One region of the Paenibacillus wynnii genome, then DNA from elsewhere that is predicted to be linked to it. Evidence: riboswitches for the same ligand, from Rfam matches in the RefSeq annotation. Region 1 holds a riboswitch; each other region holds the start of a gene.

What was found. Region 1 has a riboswitch for cyclic di-GMP ahead of PWYN_RS28665 (anti-repressor SinI family protein). Riboswitches for the same ligand answer to the same signal wherever they lie in the genome.
Region 2: it holds a riboswitch for cyclic di-GMP, as region 1 does, so the genes downstream of both, PWYN_RS02345 (TolB-like translocation protein) here and PWYN_RS28665 (anti-repressor SinI family protein) in region 1, are expected to answer to the same signal.
Region 3: it holds a riboswitch for cyclic di-GMP, as region 1 does, so the genes downstream of both, PWYN_RS29270 (LPXTG cell wall anchor domain-containing protein) here and PWYN_RS28665 (anti-repressor SinI family protein) in region 1, are expected to answer to the same signal.
Region 4: it holds a riboswitch for cyclic di-GMP, as region 1 does, so the genes downstream of both, PWYN_RS28195 (EAL domain-containing protein) here and PWYN_RS28665 (anti-repressor SinI family protein) in region 1, are expected to answer to the same signal.

Annotation. Positions count from the first base shown of each region.
Region 1 covers NZ_JQCR01000002.1:1,636,949-1,641,563, reverse strand. Annotated here, with positions in the region: gene PWYN_RS09920 (2-oxoglutarate dehydrogenase E1 component) at 1-1,349, opposite strand, end outside; cyclic di-GMP riboswitch class I at 1,893-1,977, shown strand; gene PWYN_RS28665 (anti-repressor SinI family protein) at 2,012-2,158, shown strand; gene PWYN_RS09915 (helix-turn-helix domain-containing protein) at 2,286-2,630, opposite strand; gene PWYN_RS09910 (aldo/keto reductase) at 2,711-3,688, opposite strand; gene tnpB (IS200/IS605 family element RNA-guided endonuclease TnpB) at 3,828-4,615, shown strand, end outside.
Region 2 covers NZ_JQCR01000001.1:483,812-488,426, reverse strand. Annotated here, with positions in the region: gene PWYN_RS02355 (ROK family protein) at 1-642, shown strand, start outside; gene PWYN_RS02350 (MFS transporter) at 664-1,878, shown strand; cyclic di-GMP riboswitch class I at 1,914-2,007, shown strand; gene PWYN_RS02345 (TolB-like translocation protein) at 2,049-2,465, shown strand; gene PWYN_RS02340 (hypothetical protein) at 2,434-2,982, shown strand; gene PWYN_RS02335 (hypothetical protein) at 3,398-3,745, shown strand; gene PWYN_RS02330 (hypothetical protein) at 3,745-4,119, shown strand; gene PWYN_RS02325 (arsinothricin resistance N-acetyltransferase ArsN1 family A) at 4,130-4,615, opposite strand, start outside.
Region 3 covers NZ_JQCR01000003.1:201,045-205,659, reverse strand. Annotated here, with positions in the region: gene PWYN_RS16150 (VOC family protein) at 1-126, opposite strand, end outside; gene PWYN_RS29270 (LPXTG cell wall anchor domain-containing protein) at 230-1,510, opposite strand; cyclic di-GMP riboswitch class II at 1,538-1,622, opposite strand; gene PWYN_RS16135 (GH36-type glycosyl hydrolase domain-containing protein) at 2,428-4,615, opposite strand, start outside.
Region 4 covers NZ_JQCR01000003.1:205,775-210,389, reverse strand. Annotated here, with positions in the region: gene PWYN_RS16165 (DUF421 domain-containing protein) at 1-128, opposite strand, end outside; gene PWYN_RS28195 (EAL domain-containing protein) at 213-2,786, opposite strand; cyclic di-GMP riboswitch class I at 2,984-3,077, opposite strand; gene PWYN_RS16155 (glycoside hydrolase family 43 protein) at 3,139-4,197, opposite strand; gene PWYN_RS16150 (VOC family protein) at 4,443-4,615, opposite strand, start outside.

The DNA.
Region 1 (4,615 bases):
AACAAATTACGGTAAGAGCTGGCCAGACGAACGGCAGCCACACAGGCTTCCGGGTCATCGGCGTTCACATGTACAATTGGAATTTCATACCCTTTAGCCAAGTCGCTTGCATAATGGGTAGACCTGGAGTCTTCGCTTTCTGTTGTGAACCCGATGCGATTATTAACGATAATATGAATCGTACCGCCATTTTGATAACCGTTCAGTTTGCCGATATTCAAGGTTTCAGCAACGATGCCTTCTCCTGGAAAAGCGGCATCACCGTGCATCAGAACCGCCATGGCTTTATTGGTATCGAGGATTGGCATTCCCGGTGTGCTGCGATCTTCCTGAGCAGCACGGGTAAAGCCCTCCACAACGGGATTTACGAATTCCAAATGACTGGGGTTATTCGCCAGAGTCAGACGGGTCCGCACGGTTTCACCTTCACGGACTGCGCGATCTGCACCTAAGTGGTACTTCACATCTCCTGTCCAGCCATAGTTAATGCCCATTGACCCCTCAGAGGGGAACAGCTCTTTGTTCGGAGAATGATGGAATTCAGAGAAAATAATATCATAGGGTTTTCCCAGAATATGAGCCAGCACGTTCAACCGCCCGCGGTGGGCCATGCCCATTAGAATATGCTCCGCACCATCATGTGCGGCGGCACGTACGATTTCATCCAGCATAGGGACGAGGGCATCGTTTCCTTCGAGACTGAAGCGTTTTTGTCCCACAAATGTCTTGTGCAAAAAGGTTTCGAACTGCTCTACCTGAACGAGCCGCTTAAGCAGTTCTTTGCGTTCCGCACTATTCAGAGGGGAGGGGGAGCTTGGTGATTCCGCTTGGCTGTTCAGCCAACGGAGCTCCTGTTCAGCGTTCACATGCCCGAATTCATAAGCGATGGTTTGTGTATATATTTGAAGCATCCGGTGATAGGCATCCCATCCGGTAAGTACATCCGCCGGAGCATTCTCCCAAATCAGAGAAGCAGGTAATGCAACCAGATCGTCGCGGGTTAACTCATAGGTTTCAGGGTTAAGCCATTTAGCCATAGTGTTTGGTTTCCGCTCAAGCGGGTCAATATTAGCTCCCAGATGGCCGTGAATTCGAATGTTGGCAATCAGTTTGGATGCTCTTACGGCCTTCTTAAGCCATTCCGTATTTCCGGAAACTACTGGCTGTGGGTCTTGCTGTTCTTCTGCAGTCAATGGAGGAGGTCCAGAAATTGTAAAAAGGTCCCGGTAATTATGTTCTACAGAAGCCGGATCTTTGACGAATTGCTCATATTTCTCTTGGATATAACCGAGATTGGGTCCGTAATATTTACTCCAAAGGGATTCGTTGTGGGGCTCTTTGGCTGCCATGAATAAATCCTCCTAACGGATGAACTCCAATTTAAGCGCAAGTATAGGCGCTTTCAGAGCTGCGATGATTGCGTTTTCATTCTATAATAATCATAACCTAATTTAAATTTTATTACCTTATACTATTGTGCTACTTTCGTCTGTTGTAATCAATTCATACTTTTGTCCAATCCGTTCGCAAAACGGTATAGGTTTATACCTTATTCATATAACGAATGCTAACAATCGCTATCAAACCAAAGGACTATGAAAATGATCTTACCGTCCTACTTTTTTCTTAAAAACCCCCGTTTCAACATTTAAAAATTGGGTATTTATTAATTACATACCAGAGCACTAGTTTTCTACATACTATATTAATAGTTAATCACTCCTTATAAACGCTGTTATTGGTACAAGTATTGCCAAAATCAGCTATTTGTCTCTCTATTCTTATCAATAAAAATTACACAAATCGACACACTTTTCCTTCAATACCTTGTATAATGTTATTGCACAGAGCTGAATCATCGAAATACAGACCGACCCTTTAATATTAGAGGGTACAGTAAAGGGTAAACCTGCTGAAAGGCAGGGACACAAAGTCTCAGGTCTAAGGTAGAAATACTATGATGGCTGGACTGCCTGGGGACTTAGAATCTTAGGAGGAGATTTTTTTGGAAATGTCCAACCAGGTGGATAACGGAGGGCTACGTGAGATAGATCTGGATTTAGAATGGGTCTATTTGCTCCTAAAGGCTAAAAAAGCAGGGATTAAAGCCGAAGAGGTTCGGCAATTCTTCAATGAGAGATCTTTACAGGTCATGTAAAAGAGTCTACACGATGAGGCAGCTACATACGAAAAAGCACAGCGACCTTCGCTGTGCTTTTTGCAAATATAAGCAAAGTATAAGTTTTCAGTATACTTTGTTTATATTTCTTCTTGGTGCTTTTAAATTAATCTGCTTTTTGGTCAAGACGCCATTTCTGATAATCCAGAAACTCCTTAAACTCCTGTTTGCTAACGCCTGAAGCCATAGCATCCTGTACAAGGCCGAACCAATCGGAATCCAGAAGGGCCTCTTCAGTCTCGGAAAGCTCACCATAAAGTAGAATATGCATAGAAACCTGAAGCGCATCGGCGATCTTTTCAATGAACATGATAGAGGGATTGGATTGAATGTTTCTTTCGACATTGCTTAGGTAAGATTTGGCAACATGAGCTCTATCCGCAAGTTCGGATAGGGAGAGATCTTTCTCCAGACGTAGCTGATGGATGCGTTGACCCAAATTCTCTGGCATGTGACAACGCCCCTTAACGATATTTAATACTATTATAACAAAAATCAAATCAATGAACAAAGTCTAATACATTGGGATAATTAGGGAAGTTGGACGCCTCTTGAGCTGACATAAAGGTCATACCACTCTTTTCGGGACAATTCCAGTTGGTCTGCATCTCCGCAAGCAGCGATACGTTGAGGATTGACTGTTCCGATGACTGGCTGAATAGCTGCCGGATGAGTCATTAGCCAAGACAAAACGATGGCTTCAGGTGTAGTGCTCTTCTCTTCAGCAAGAGACTTCACCATAGCGGCGGTATTCACGACATTCTCCGGCTGATCATCCAGCGGACGACCGCTGAATATACCTTGGGCGAGCGGTCCCCATGCCTGAACTTGAATATTCTCCATACGGCAGTGCTCAAGCGTCCCCTCAGGAAAGGTGTTATCTTTCCAAGGCGCGCGGTTTACACTCACAACAGTATCCAGCCAGGCAATTTTCGCGAGGCTCATGTCCAGTTGGTTAACGATAAAAGGGTCGTCACAGGATGCCTGAAGCAGCTTAATCTGGGCGGCGCTCATATTGGAGACTCCGAAATGACGGACTTTGCCAGCGGCCTTTAGCTGACGCAGTGCAGCGCCTATTTCCTCCGGGTCCATTAATGGATCGGGGCGATGCAGCAGCAAGATATCAATATACTCCGTCCCTAACCGGGATAGGATTCCATCTACACTGTTAAGAATGTGTTCGCCCGAGAAATCAAAAACATTGGAAACATCCCCCGGCTCCATCAACTTAATTCCGCATTTGGATTGAAGAATTATTTCTTCCCGCAGCCTTGGACGCTCTTTGAAGATCTGGCCGAATACCTTCTCTGCTTTCCCACGGGTGTATATATCAGCGTGGTCGAACATATTGATGCCAATGGAGAGCGCGGCATCCACGGCCTCATGCCCCTGCTTAATGTTCTCCAGCGTAATGGGCTCGCGATCCCAGCCTCCGCCAAGACCCATACAGCCCAGTGCAATACGGCTGGCCGGAATGCCGCGTTTGTTCAAAGGTAACGTTTTCAGCAATGAAATCCCTCCGTGTATATTTATCAATAAAAGCCAAGAACACCCCTACCTCTATAGGTTGGGGATGAATCGGCGGTTTAAGAAACCGAACATATGTGCTAATATTTCCCTATAACCCTTTTGAAAGGAGATGTGTGGCATGCTGTCATCGGATCAAGATTTTGGTTCACAAAAACGGGTCCATAAAGCTTATAAGTACCGAATCTATCCGACAAAGGAACAACAGCAACTCATCCATCAGATGTTTGGTTGTTGCCGTTTCGTCTTCAATCATTTCTTGGCATTGTGGAACGATACCTATGCGACAACAGGCAAAGGCTTATCCTACAACACCTGTGCCACACAACTTCCTGCTCTCAAAGGGCAGTTTGATTGGCTTAAAACGGTGGATAGTATCGCCTTGCAATCCGCCGTTCGACACGTGGCAGATAGTTTTGATCGGTTCTTTAAAAAACAGAATCAGGCTCCACGCTTTAAAAGCCGTAAGCATCCCGTGCAAAGCTATACCACGAAACAGACTAACGGCAACATTGCAATTAAAGAAAACAAACTTAAGCTCCCGAAGCTCGGTTGGGTTCGGTTTGCCAACTCCAGAGCCTTAGAGGGACGTATCCTTTCTGCCACCGTGCGACGAAATGCGGCTGGTAAGTATTTTGCATCCATTGTCTGTGAGGTTGACATACATCCCCTGCCGCAGAACAACAAGGCGATTGGCATAGACCTTGGACTCAAGGAGTTTGCGATCTGCTCCGATGGATTACGTGTGGCTAACCCAAAGTGGTTTTGCCACTACGAGAAGAAGTTAGCCTTCTGGCAACGCCGCATGGCTCGTCGCACGACAGGCGGCTCCAATTGGTTTAAAGCCAAGCAGAAGGTTGCCCAAATCCACGAGAAGATTGCGAACGGTCGCCATGATTTTTTGCACCA
Region 2 (4,615 bases), on a different contig from region 1:
AAGATCATAGATCCATTGCTTATAGCCTATCCCTCCATTCAGGCCTTGGGCTTTGGCTTACCCGGTGCGGAATACGATGGGGAAATGATTGTTTCGGACTATGAAGCCTTACTGGGTATCTCTTTGACTGAGCATTTCAGGAATCGCTATCAAAAACCGGTTGTGATGGAGAATGATGTGAATGCAGCAGTGATCGGGTTTTGCAACAGAACTCAGGCTGCGCCTGACTCCGCGATTGTATATTTATATTTTCCAGAACGGTTTCCCCCGGGTGCTGGTTTATATATTAACGGAAAGCTGTACAAGGGAAAACGAAGCTTTGCTGGAGAAGTGGCGAATATGCCGCTGGGGATTCCATGGGGGGAGGAGTCTTTGCTTGCCTCCTTCGATCTGCTGTGTGAAGCAATCGCCAAACTTACGGTTTCAGTCAGCAGTGTGCTGAATCCGGATTCCGTTGTGTTATATGGAAGCTTTCTGCAAGCCGAGCATGTTCATGCCATAACGGAATTATGCAGCACGCAGCTCCCGGCAAGCGCGATGCCGAAGATTATCCTCACAGAGGACTTTGCAGCAGATTACCTGAAAGGGATGATCGTGCAAACCTTAAGCACATTGGAACCTAACTTACAGTTAACCAAATAAAAGATATAGGTGGTAAACAATATGGCTACGCTTTTTTTAATCATCATCTACTTGGCGTTCATTAGCTTGGGATTGCCGGACTCTATGCTCGGAGCGGCTTGGCCTGTTATGCAGGTGGAATACGGGGCAAAGGTAGAAATGGCCGGGGTGCTTTCTATTATTATCATAGTGGGGACGATCATCTCGAGTTTAGGCAGTGAGACTATTCTAAAACGCTTGGGTACCGGAAAGGTTACCTTTATTAGTGTAGCAGTTACTGCTGTGGCTCTATTGGGATTTTCTTATGCACCTTCTATAATCTGGCTTGCTGTATTGGCTTTACCTCTGGGTTTGGGAGCAGGTTCTATTGACGCAGGGTTGAATAACTATGTAGCTACCCACTACAAAGCACATCACATGAGTTGGCTGCATTGTTTCTGGGGAGTCGGGGCCATGCTTGGACCTATCATTATGTCCCACTTTATTGCACAGGACAATTCATGGAGAAGCGGTTATTTTGTCGTAGCGATCATTCAATTCGCGCTGGTGGTACTGCTGTTCGTTACTCTTCCTCTGTGGAAGCGCTTGGAGAATCAAGGCGGGGTGGATATAAAAGAAGAGGTTCAAGAGGATACATCTAATCCTTTAACTGAAGAATCAGCGCAATATGAAAAGCCTTTGAAAATTAAGGGTGTAAAACTGGCATTAATAACTTTTCTGTTTTATGTGGGGATGGAAGCAACAATGGGCCTCTGGGGCAGCAGCTTCTTGGTGAATGTGAAAGGAATGTCTGCTTCCGCAGCGGCACAATGGGTCTCTATGTATTATGGAGGAATCACTGTAGGCCGGTTTATAACCGGATTTGTTACGTTCAAATTCAGCAATCGTACGCTTATACGTACAGGACAATTCATAGCCTTGGTTGGAGCGATCCTATTGGTACTTCCGTTACAAACGATCTTTTCCCTATTCGGCTTCATCTTAGTTGGCTTAGGATCTGCACCTATTTTCCCCTGTATGCTGCATGAAACGCCTGTCCGCTTTGGAAAGAAACATTCACAGAAGATCATGGGCTACCAAATGGCTGTTGCCTATACCGGTGGCGCTATCCTGCCGCCTCTCCTTGGATGGGTAGCGGCTAATACTTCATTTGTAATTTTCCCAATAGTTAATGTGGGTTATATTATCGTTATGCTTATTGCGTCGGAGAAGATCAATGGTTTGATGAAAAAGCGTCTACCGCATAAACATGCTTAATAGATAACTTGTTGTTTGAGTATAGTAATCAGGTGCTTGAACAAAGGCAAACCCGTACGAAAGTCGGGGACGCAAAGCCACGGGCCTTCCGTCATGATTCTATCATGACCTGGCAGCCGGGTTACTCAAGGGACTTGGTTTTTTTGTTGCATTTTTTAAGGGGGAGAAATATGAAGAGAGTATCAAGAAAATGGATGGTTGGAATATTGGTTGTTGGATTACTGACGGTAGGAATAGCCCTCCCAGGGCAACAGGTATCAGCGGCAACTACATACACCTTTAAAGATGAAGTAACGAAGTTTACGTTCAAGGGGGGTCTTGTAAATATATCGGGATCTCACCTGGTTTGGCGGTCTAGGGGTACAACTGGTGCCGGTCAAATCTATTATGGCAACACGTCGACCGGCAAAACTCTTGCAGTGACAAAACACGGTAAAATTACGGATACGCCAGTGGTGGGCATTAATGGACGCGGTGAACCGATTGTTGTGTGGGCTGATAAAAGAGACCAAAGTGTCGGTGTTGAAAATATCAACTGGGATATCTACAGTTACAATGTCAGAACACAGATCGAGACAAATATATGATCAGGTAAAGGGTACCCTGACAGATTTAGGTAGGGGGAGAGATCCAATAGTTAGGAACGGGCGTATTGTCTACAAAGGAGAAATGGACGGAGATCTCTATGAATATGTGATCTCATCCGGATCAACCCGCAAAATTCTTGACCTACCATACACTTCCTATGTTGAGCGCTTTGTGTTCAACGGCAACCAAGCCCTTTGGAAACAACGGAATTTCGACCAATATGGGAAGAATGTTTATCTCAATCTGGATGCGGTTAATCCCCAGCCGACAGATTTAACTCTACCAGTCATACAGGGTAAAAGTGAATACAGGCAAATGAGTATATCGAAGCGATACGCTGTTTGGCTGGAGACTTCTGGCGACAAAGTAATGTTAATGGGTGTAGACCTTGAGTTAGGAAATGCATTTAACTTGGGTGCGATAAAGGTAGCGCAATTTGTTGGTTTCAATGGGGAAAAGCTTGCTTTGGTTATTGATGACAAACTGGTTTACCGGAATATCGTGCGTAGTAATTAAGGTTGACATAATGGAATAGAGAAGGCCCCCTTATGTAGCATTCAAATGCCTAGTTAACGGGGCTTTTAGTATTTATCTTCGAATCGTATGTAAATACCTGTCCTTGATATCCGGTTGCTTCAAAGATTACCACAAGCGAGATACATCCTCCGGTGGTTTTCTTTTTTTCAGACTAATATTATTAAGGAGTGTCTTAATGAAGGTGAAAAGAGTTTATAAGTTATTTTTATTATATTAATTCTCTTTTTGGGGTTATATGCTATTAATAGGGATTGTAATAGGCAATATGCTGACAAAGAACCACGGAAAATTATTTGGTGTAATTAACTTTATAAAATAAAAGTAATATCAAGTGAATTCACCAATGATACTTAGTGTTTCTTGTACAAGAGACAAGGAGGGGGCTGCGTCTTATATGAAGCTAGAAGAATTATTAATTTTATTGAGTGAAAATACTTTTCCATTCAGAGCATCTCGTAGACCAAGCCCTAATTCAGTGATTAGTACATTAGCAATTGATCAAATAGCTTTAGTTACTCCTTGGTTTAAGATTGTATTTATTTATGAATATGAGAATCGAGAAGCACTGGAAAAAGACAGAATGACATTATATAAAAAATTCAAGAAAGTTTATTTTGATGGGGAAGTCGTTGAGATTATAACTAGGAATATTTACATCGTTACTTCTAAAGATAAAGGGGAGAGGGAATCTAAGATCGAAAAGCAACTAAGGGATATATGTATAAATAAGGGTGGGAACTGATGAAAGTTAAAAAAATCGAATATCCAACTGCACTCTCAAAAATAGTAGATATTCATGATAATAATATTGATGTATTTATTGAACTCGAGGATGGAACCCATATTACTGTTGTTGTAAGTACACCGTTAAATTTACTTAGCTACATGAATAAAGAAAACATTAATTTCATTTCTGCGACTCAGCCTGATATTATTGTGAAATCTTTAACCCAAGAGAATATTGAGCAAGCTGTTGAAAATTATGCTGAGGGGGACGCATTCTGGTTAAAACTATTGTTTGTTGCACATGTTGATAGAGAATTTATAGACATGGACAGAATAGAACAATGTTTTAAGAGAATAAAAAGAGATAATCAAGAGATAGAGCTAAGCTAGCTAAGATTAGCTACAGCAATTTCTCCATAACCATCACATCAATATACTTGTTGTCCATAACGCCTTGTTTCTCAAATACACCTACTTCTCGGTAGCCCATTTTTCGATATAAGCCCTGACCGTTCTGGTTGAAGGGGAAGGTATAGAGTACGATTTTATGAAAATGGAGCTCTGCTGCTGCGGTTTCCAATGATTGCAGGAGCGAAGTGCCAACGCCTTGCCCACGGAATTTACGGTCAATGTAAACGGAGAGGTCTGCAACGCCACTATAAGCACAACGATGGGAATACGGGTTAAGGGAAGCCCAACCGGCCACCTCGCCGTCCAGCACCGCCACCAGTACAAGATACCGCCCTTGATGTTCTTGAAACCACGCTTCCATATACTTTAAGTCTTTAACCTCTATCTCAAGTGTGGCAATACGATCCTCAATGCCTTGGTTATAAATCCTAAGAATACTCTCAATGTCACCGAAAGTGGCGTGCCGAACAGGTAG
Region 3 (4,615 bases), on a different contig from region 1:
AACCAAGCTAGCCATTTCATCGTTATTTGCATGGCGTGAATTGAGCGGGAAACCCAAAGCGGAGAAAAACTCTCTTGATTTGTTGACATCTTTCACTGGAAGGTTGATCCAAATATCTTTGGTCATAGTAAATCTCCTTTTTTAACATATTGGTTATTTCCCTTAACTAGGACATGAAAAAAAAGAAGTACAGAGATCTTTACTCTATACTTCTCCAATACCTGGACAATTATTTTCTTCTATTATTCGTCTTCCACTTTAAGCTCAATAGAAATCCTACTGCAATCAGTGCAAATCCCATCATATAGGTATTGATTGGACTAGATTCACCCGTTTGCGGTAAGCTGCCCAGAGGTGTTGGATCTTCCAATACCACCTGTTCTTCATCTATTACTTGTTCTTCAACTTTCACTTGATCAGGAGTATCCGTACCTTCTTCGGTGCCAGGGCCAAGAGGAATTGGGTCTTCAATGACTTCGACTGTTCCAGGACCCTGTGGAACCGGGTCTTCAATGACTTCGACTGTTCCAGGACCCTGTGGAACCGGATCTACAATGACTTCGACTGTTCCAGGACCCTGTGGAACCGGATCTACAATGACTTCGACTGTTCCAGGACCCTGTGGAACCGGATCTACAATGACTTCGACTGTTCCAGGACCTAAAGGAATCTGATCATCTACGATGATAATCGGCGATGGCGATGGTGATTGTGATGGTGATTCAGTTTCTGTTGTTGGCGATGGCGATGGCGATGGTGATGGTGATTCAGTTTCTGTTGTTGGCGATGGTGATTGTGATGGTGATTCAGTTTCTGTTGTTGGCGATGGTGATGGTGATGGTGATTCAGTTTCTGTTGTTGGCGATGGTGATGGTGATGGTGATTCAGTTTCTGTTGTTGGCGATGGTGATGGTGATGGTGATGGTGATTCAGTTTCTGTTGTTGGTGATGGTGATGGTGATGGCGATTCAGTTTCTGTTGTTGGCGATGGTGATGGTGATGGTGATTCAGTTTCTGTTGTTGGCGATGGCGATGGTGATGGTGATTCAGTTTCTGTTGTTGGCGATGGTGATGGTGATGGTGATGGTGATGGCGTTGGTGTTACACACTTTACGATCTCTATCATGCCACTCCAAAGCTCACCTGTTCCTGGGTGCCCGGTAATTTGATAAGCCTTGAACATATAATTCCCAACAATATTATTGGGATTGTATGATAACGTTTGTGTTATACCCGAATTAAGCGGACCAACCGTACCTGTCGCAATAATGGCTCCAGCTTTCGGGTTTCCGGTTGTAGCATAATACAATTCCCAAGTCACTTCTCCAATCATATTACCCGATCCATGATTTTGAACATCTGCTTTCACAATAGAACATTCTCCATTAGAAGTGGTAAATACAAGTGAAGATTTATCCCAGCTATCACCCTTATCCTTACCCCCTGCAAAAACGGGCGACCCAATACCCATAACTAACAAACACGCCAGTAAGACACTCAAAATCCTCATGTTATTATCTCCTCTCAGATACACTGCTTCTAAGAGGGCCGGTTACACTACCAGCTCCGTATAACCCAAGTGTCCAAGTAAAGGATTATACATCATCGCTTCCCTAATTTTCTTTCATTACAAAGATTTCGAGCATCATACCCCCTTTAGAAACTGAAGAACATCTCCGAATTGAATTTTCTACAAAATAACTCTTTTTTCGACATTTCGAGATAACAATAAAGGGATAAAACTTTTGCATCACACCTTTCGAGCAAGGTTTGCCTGCATGATAAAAGTCATATCCCAAATTAATTATATGAGCGATATTACCTATTCTTAATGTAAATCTATCGCTCTTTATCTATATCGTCAATATTTTTATTTTTAATTAATTTTTTTTACAATTCAATGATTTTAGTTTTAAATTTTTCCTCAGTTAGTAGAGTTAGATACGCTCCCGACCCTTGATGACACAGGTTTTTTCAATCTTTATATGACCGATATAACTCTAAACATAAGCTCTTTCTCTTCTTAATATCATTACCAAATAAACCATTTAATTAATCTATATCTTCAATTCCCCTAATCTAAAAAACTGATATCTAACAAATCCACAATAGTTTTACATGAAAAATTGCATAATGTTACTTTTTTGTTCACAAAGCCACAATCTTAACAACGTTTTTAAGTTTCATCTAAATCTAGTAATTGATTGGAGAATAAATCCTATATCCCACTTAAATTCGCCATTTTTCGAGCTATGGGGATGGATAGACTCCTGACCCATATGATGCTGCACATTAACCAAAACTCCAGACTTTCCCGTATGAGGTATAAAAGATAACAAAAAATACGGCATTTCTGCCGTTTTTTTGTTCATGATTAAAGTTATGCATAGATTTACTTCGAGACTATGGATCTATTTGCCAACAATCTTACTTATAGATTTCTATGATATTTGTAGTCGTTACACGTACACGCTCGAACTCTTCCCGGCCAATCCGTAATCCACCTTTGCGGTAGCGATTCGTTGTGGTCTCCGAGGCCATATCCTGACCGTTAATGCGAACTCGTGCTTCATCACTATTTAAATGATAGACAAATTGGACTGAAGCTCCCGCAAATTCGTAGTCAAAACGCAGTCCATCTAAGGTTTTCGGTAACACCGGGTCGAGGATCAAGTCGCCTGCCTCTTGGCGGATGCCCAGAGTATTCGTAATTAATTGATTCATATAGATCCCCGGACCGCTCGAATAAATTTTCCAGCCCCCTTTTACCGGCACCGTTCCGCTTCGCAACTCATCAAATCTCTCTTGTGCTTCGTAGCGTGTGTTGAACTTGCCATCGGAGCTGCTAAAGTATGCATTGCTTTGCCTCAGGTCAGCATTGGGAACAACATCCTGAATGCCAATAGGATTGATCTGCGCGAGTCCGCTCCACACTTCTTCACCTTTACCCAGCTTAGCCATGGCTTCAATATATCGAATATGTGCATGCACATATTGCAGTCCGATCTCTCGACCGAAATTTGCAGCTTGTTCCGCTCGTTTAAAGTGGGTGCTTACACCCCCTGCATACTCAGCAGGTCGATTCATCAGCCTTACACCGTCCGGGCAGAACAGTTTATCACGTATGATGTCATAATGTGCCGCCGCTTGTTCAGGTGTCAACAGCTCACTAATCATACTGCGTGTCATAGGCAGCAGCCTATAGTGGATACCTGTCTCTGTATCGCTTGGATGGACCATTAATTTCACCTGATCAGGATTCTCCATGTACAGAAAACCCGGTATAACTTCGGTCTGGAGCATGTAGCGGTTAAAATCCGAGCGGATTCCATCTGCTAGACTACGCAAATCAGCCGCTATAAGAGGATCGACAGCATTCATCATTTCCGAAAATTGATTAAAGCTCTGATAGGTTAACGCTACGGTCCAACTGCTGACCATATACTGCTTCAGTTGAGCATTTGCGGGCTGCAGGGTGTCATCCCAGTCGCCGTCTCCATAGGAAGAAAGATGTGTTCCCTCTAGGAAATGATCCTTGATATACGCTATTTCCTTTAGAGCATGATCTAATATAGTCGCCGTCTCCATCGAAAAATCAAAACCATGTTTGCTTGTATAAGGCACTTCCTCTTTCAATAGACTGTAATCACGGGTAACATTCAAATAATCACCAAGCACCTTCAACGGCCAAACAATAATGTCTCCGTGGCTTTCCTCCTGTTGGACCTTCGTATAGTTATCGAACATGAACCACTGCGGCCAGCTTCCATCCTCTTCATACTGATGCGAAAAGATGGTCAACAATATGGCACGTACCTGATTATATTGTTGCGTGGCCATGAAATATTCGACAGGTCCCTGACAGACATCACGCGTCCCCCATGCAGCTCCGCCGTATTGCTCCAATCCATGCGGCACTGAGTAATGGACAAGCATATTGTGGGTGTACCACCAGGCCAGGCTATTTACCTTAAACAGTTCAGCTTGATTCCCGTCCCCTGCGGTCAGATGGAAGCCCTTCATTACAGAGCTTAAAAAATGACGATAATGCTCTATCTCTTCCTCCGCTTTTCTCTCCACCATAGGCAGTTCTCCGCCATTCAGCAGACCTTGAAACACCATCGTCCAATCATTGCTTGCCGCAAGCTCCAATACAAGCAGCGAAACTTCACCCGGTTCAATATGACCTACCAGTTCACGTTCATCAGAGAGTGTCATTCTTGTTCCTGTAACATGAAGTCTGTACTCCAATTCTGGATACACATTTGCGCTTAATGATGCTCCGTCCGCATGAAAAGAGAGATATTCGCTATGAAGTCTTATTTTATAAGGAAGCTCGTATTCACTAACGTTCATCGTGATTTGATTAGTTACCAAGAAACGGTATGATCTGCCTTGTTCAGAACGTACATTCAATCGTACCTCCGGTGTGTCTACGGTTGTGAAGTTGGTGATAATCAGTAGATCATCCATGGTTTTATAGTACCAGCGTACATAGTTGAAGCCCATTTCGAACAGTGAAGGCATCGTTAACAGCCGATACTCACCATCAATCTCCACATAAATCCGCTGCCCCGAGGTTTTAGGTACATTCAGCGCGTTTCTCGCATTGGTT
Region 4 (4,615 bases), on a different contig from region 1:
ATAATGACTGTAGTTGGAACGGTCATTTGAGAGATAGATTTTCTTCCTGCGAGTCTAAGCAATAACATACCTGCTATTATTAAAACAAACGACTTCCATACTTCGTCCAATATCTCACGAAAATTCATCTCTTATGGTTCTCCTTTAATTGAATATTCGAGATAAGTATTGGACTATGGACCGGAAGTTATTCAAGTTCACGATTAAGGCCACTAAGTACTTTTTATATAAACTTGATTACTAAGCTGCTCCGCTTGATTCGCTGGCAGAGGTTTACTGAAGAAATATCCTTGACCCACATTACATTTAAGTTTCACTAAAGAGTGTAATTGCTGTTCATTTTCAATCCCTTCGGCAACTACATTAATCTTCATATGATGTCCCATGTCTACAATAGTCTGTACTATAGCTTCATCCTTAGAGCAGGTTGTAATATCATTTACGAAGCTCTTGTCTATTTTTAGATAATCAATCGGCAGATATTTTAGGTAACTTAGTGAAGAATATCCCGTCCCGAAATCATCGATGGATATTTGGACACCCAGCATCTTTAATTCCTGAAGCAGCATAGAAGTTTCCTGAATATTTTGCATAACTGTTTCGGTCACTTCAATTTCAAGATACTGTGCAGCAAGTCCGGTTTCCCTAAGAATTTCCGATACATTCTGAATTAGATTCTTATCTCTGAACTGCCGAGGCGATATATTCACAGCGATACTTAGTTCTGACATCCCAGCCTCTTGCCATTTTTTCATTTGCTGACAGGCTTCCTGTAATACCCAGTGTCCAATCGGTATAATTAATCCAGTCTCCTCGGCGATGGGTATGAACTCCAGTGGCGGAACCAGTCCTCTCTCCGGATGCAACCAACGAAGCAATGCTTCCCACCCTATAATTTTTCCCGTTGTCAGGTTCACCTTCGGTTGATAATAAATGACGAACTCATGATTTTCTATAGCTTTACGGAGCTCTTTATCTAATTTCAATTTATTGTAATTCTCACCATCCAACAGTGAAGAATAATATTGATAGGTGTTTCCCCCGTGTTTCTTTGATTTGTACATAGCGATATCCGCAAGTCTGATTAATTCATCAGGCTGACATCCATCCGTAGGATATAAGCTGATTCCAATGCTAGGTGATGTGAAATACTCCCCTTTTTTGATAATAAACGGGACAGATAATTCATCAATGATTAACTGAGCAAGTGTGCTTACCTTTTCCGGAGAAGTCTGAGTGATAATTAGACAAAATTCATCGCCCCCCAGGCGGTAGACCATCCCTTTTAATGCTAAATTCCCGGCTAATCTTTCTGCTACCTTTTTTAGAAACAAATCGCCAAAGCCGTGTCCCATGGTATCATTAATCAGTTTAAACCGGTCCAAGTCCAAAAACAGAACGGCCAACAGATTGTTCTTGCGCTCGGCGAGCTTGATTTGTTTGATCAGCTGTTCATGAAATTTTGCACGGTTAGGCAACCCGGTTAATTCATCATAATAGGCCAGATATTTGATTCTCTCTTCAATTTTTTTACGTTGGGTAATATCTTGCGCCACGAGTAAAAATGCCAGCTCTCCATTGTAATGGATTTCAGTTAAAGAGGATTCTACATATATAGTTTTCCCGTCGAGCCGCAGGATAGGAAACACAAACGGTTTGGCGGCTTTTTTCTCCGTACTCACTTGCTTATGACGTGATTTCATGGTCGCATAGTATTCTTGGGGGACAATCTCTAACACCGATTTGCCGATAATCTCTCCAAGAGAGGTAGCACCCAGCATTTCAAATCCAGCTTTATTCAGATAGACAATCTCGCCATTAACCTCCACACTAATAGCATTCGGCGAAATTTCAACGACTTGACGATATCTTTCCTCGCTTTTTCCCAGTTCTTCATTCTTAGTTTTTAATTCTCTCAGCAGATTTCGATTAGCCACAATAATAAAAACTTGGCGCATGATAATTAACAGCGTAACTACAAATAATCCGATTTTAAGCGCATTCACACTTTCATCCCGTACAAATAACATCACAAATAAGAGAACAACGACACCTATGTAAGGTAGTAAATCCAACTCCTTGTCTTCCGTTGAAATCACTTCAGGTTTAGTACAAGTTTGGGCGGAATAGTGCTGAGCTCGGTTGCCGGCAATTCCTATAAGCAGCAGTGGAACAATCCATAGAGGGTCTATGTAGCTGGCCTGCTCATATGTACCAATCATTAGATAATAGATGTGAAGCGAATCCGCTACAATTTGTATAACAAAGCCGGTTAGGATTAAAAAGATAACCCTTTTATGCTCGTTGTAATGCGATTTATAATACAAACTAACCGTTGCAAAGAGAAACCCTAAATCAAATGTTGGATAGGCTATCGTGGTAATCAGCGCAAGTACGGAGTTATTCCCGGATTTCAAAATAGGATTAAGAAGAAATTGCAGGCTGAAGGTTGTTGCTATGGCCATAAATATAATGATATTAAAAAAAGAATGTATCCCGGGCTTTTCTCGGTTGGCGGTTCTTTTATAGATGAGAGCAACCAGAAAAAGTCCATATTGCAGCAGCCAAAAGAAGTCCGCCCAGCTGGGATAAGGGGCAGCCCGATTATATCTCATCTGGTAATAGAGCCAAATACTTTGAGCAATAATGAAGCATACCGTTCCTAATAATAGAAGCAACCAGAAGTGTCTATCTTTGCCGGAAAAACTTAAAAAAGTCTTAACCAGTATAGCGCAGCAGATCCCCGCTCCAGCAATGGAAAAGAGATTAATGCTCAATATCCGCATAAAAAAATCATCCTGATAAATATAGAGACAACCATAAACGGAAAGCATAAAGATCACCGAAAACATACAAAAACGAATCTGCCGCATATAATCTCCACCTCAAATGAATTTATGACTTTGTAGCGTTAGCATGTTGGAGAATATCAAAAAATCCAGCCCGGTTAGGAAGCTGGATTAATCACAATAAATCCGTCCTATGCGACAACCCGGCTATCGTAGCTTCTGATTAACAGAAGCCTTAGACCCGCGGTTTTGCGTCCTCACCTTTCGGCAAGTTTGCCTTTATCGTTTTGACTCTTCGTAAATTCATTCTATTATTAATGTACTCTTTTATCAATCTAATGTTTTAGTATTATTTCTCAACTCCTGGTCGTCCTAAATTCGGTATTCCGTTATCATCCCAGGTGAAGAATTGTGCCCAGGCATGGCGGTTCGCATCAAACAGCGGATCCCCTTGGATATCTTTGTAGGGACGTGCGTGGTAGATCAAAATATCCTTTTTACCGTCAGGCGTTGTAGTAAAACTATTGTGTCCGGGGCCGTATCTGCCGGTTTCAGGATTACTGAAGAAGATAGGTGCCTCTGATTTTGTCCAAGATTTTGGATTAAGCAGGTTACTCGAATCAGATGCTGTCAATAACCCCATTGCATAGTTATCATCTGTAGCACTGCCCGAATAGGTTATAAATACCTTGTCCTTATGCTTGATTACCGCTGCCCCTTCATTTACTTTGAAGCCAATTCTCTCCCACGGTTGATCTGGCTTGGATAGTAGAGTCTGCTGGCCTTTTAGAGTCCATGGGTTCTCAAGTTCCGCTATATATAAATTCGAGTTGCCTTCAATATCAAATGCTTTTTGTGCCCAAACCAGATACAAAATGTCATTAAATTCAAAAGTGGTGGCATCTAGAGAAAAAGATTCCCAGTTCGTTTTTAACTGACCCTTTTCGATCCATGTTCCTTCAAGCGGGTTAGCAGCATCATTCTCCAAGACATAAATTCGATGATCAAAGGGGGCATCTTCTCTGGCTGCTGCGAAATAGATATACCACTTCCCCTTATAAAAGTGAATTTCCGGTGCCCAAATATGCTTACTTCCCGGGCCGCTCTCCTGTTTGGTCCATACATCTGCTGTTTCAGCTTGTTCCAACTCATTCAGGGTCTTCGCTCGGCGCAGTTCAATACGGTCATATTCAGGAACAGAACCTGTGAAATAATAATAGCCGTCTGAATGCAAATATACCCAAGGATCAGCGCGCTGCTCCACTATTGGATTCCTAAAGTCAGATTGCCCTGCAGCTACTGAGGCATTGCTATTTAGTGTTGACTTCTTTCCTTCGGATTCCTCCGTGCAGCCCAGCAAAGATAAAATTAATATCAGTAGTAAGCTTTTACTCGCAAAACTTCTCATATAGATCCCCTTTTCCGCCAGTATTCTTAAAAGTAAGCGCTATCAACCCGTTCGTTGTATCTCCTCCATTTCTTTTGCATATATATAAATCGTTTCACACTTACTTAAAACAATTAACACTTTTATGATAAATTCCTTCTTTTTGTTTGTCAATCCAATTCCACAATTTCGGTTAAATAATCAAAGCAAAAAGGAAAGCAGTGAAATTACCGCCTCCCTTTGTAAAAGGTAACCCTTCGAGTTGTTTATTGCGTAGGCATCTTGCTAAGATCCATATACAACACATTCCAACGATGACCATCCAAATCTGCGAAACCCGCTCCGCACATCCAGCCTTGATCTGAGGGTTTGCTGTAGATCGTCCCCCCTGCCTGCTCCACTTTGCTGACCAGCTCATCTACTTCTTCTTTGCAATCTG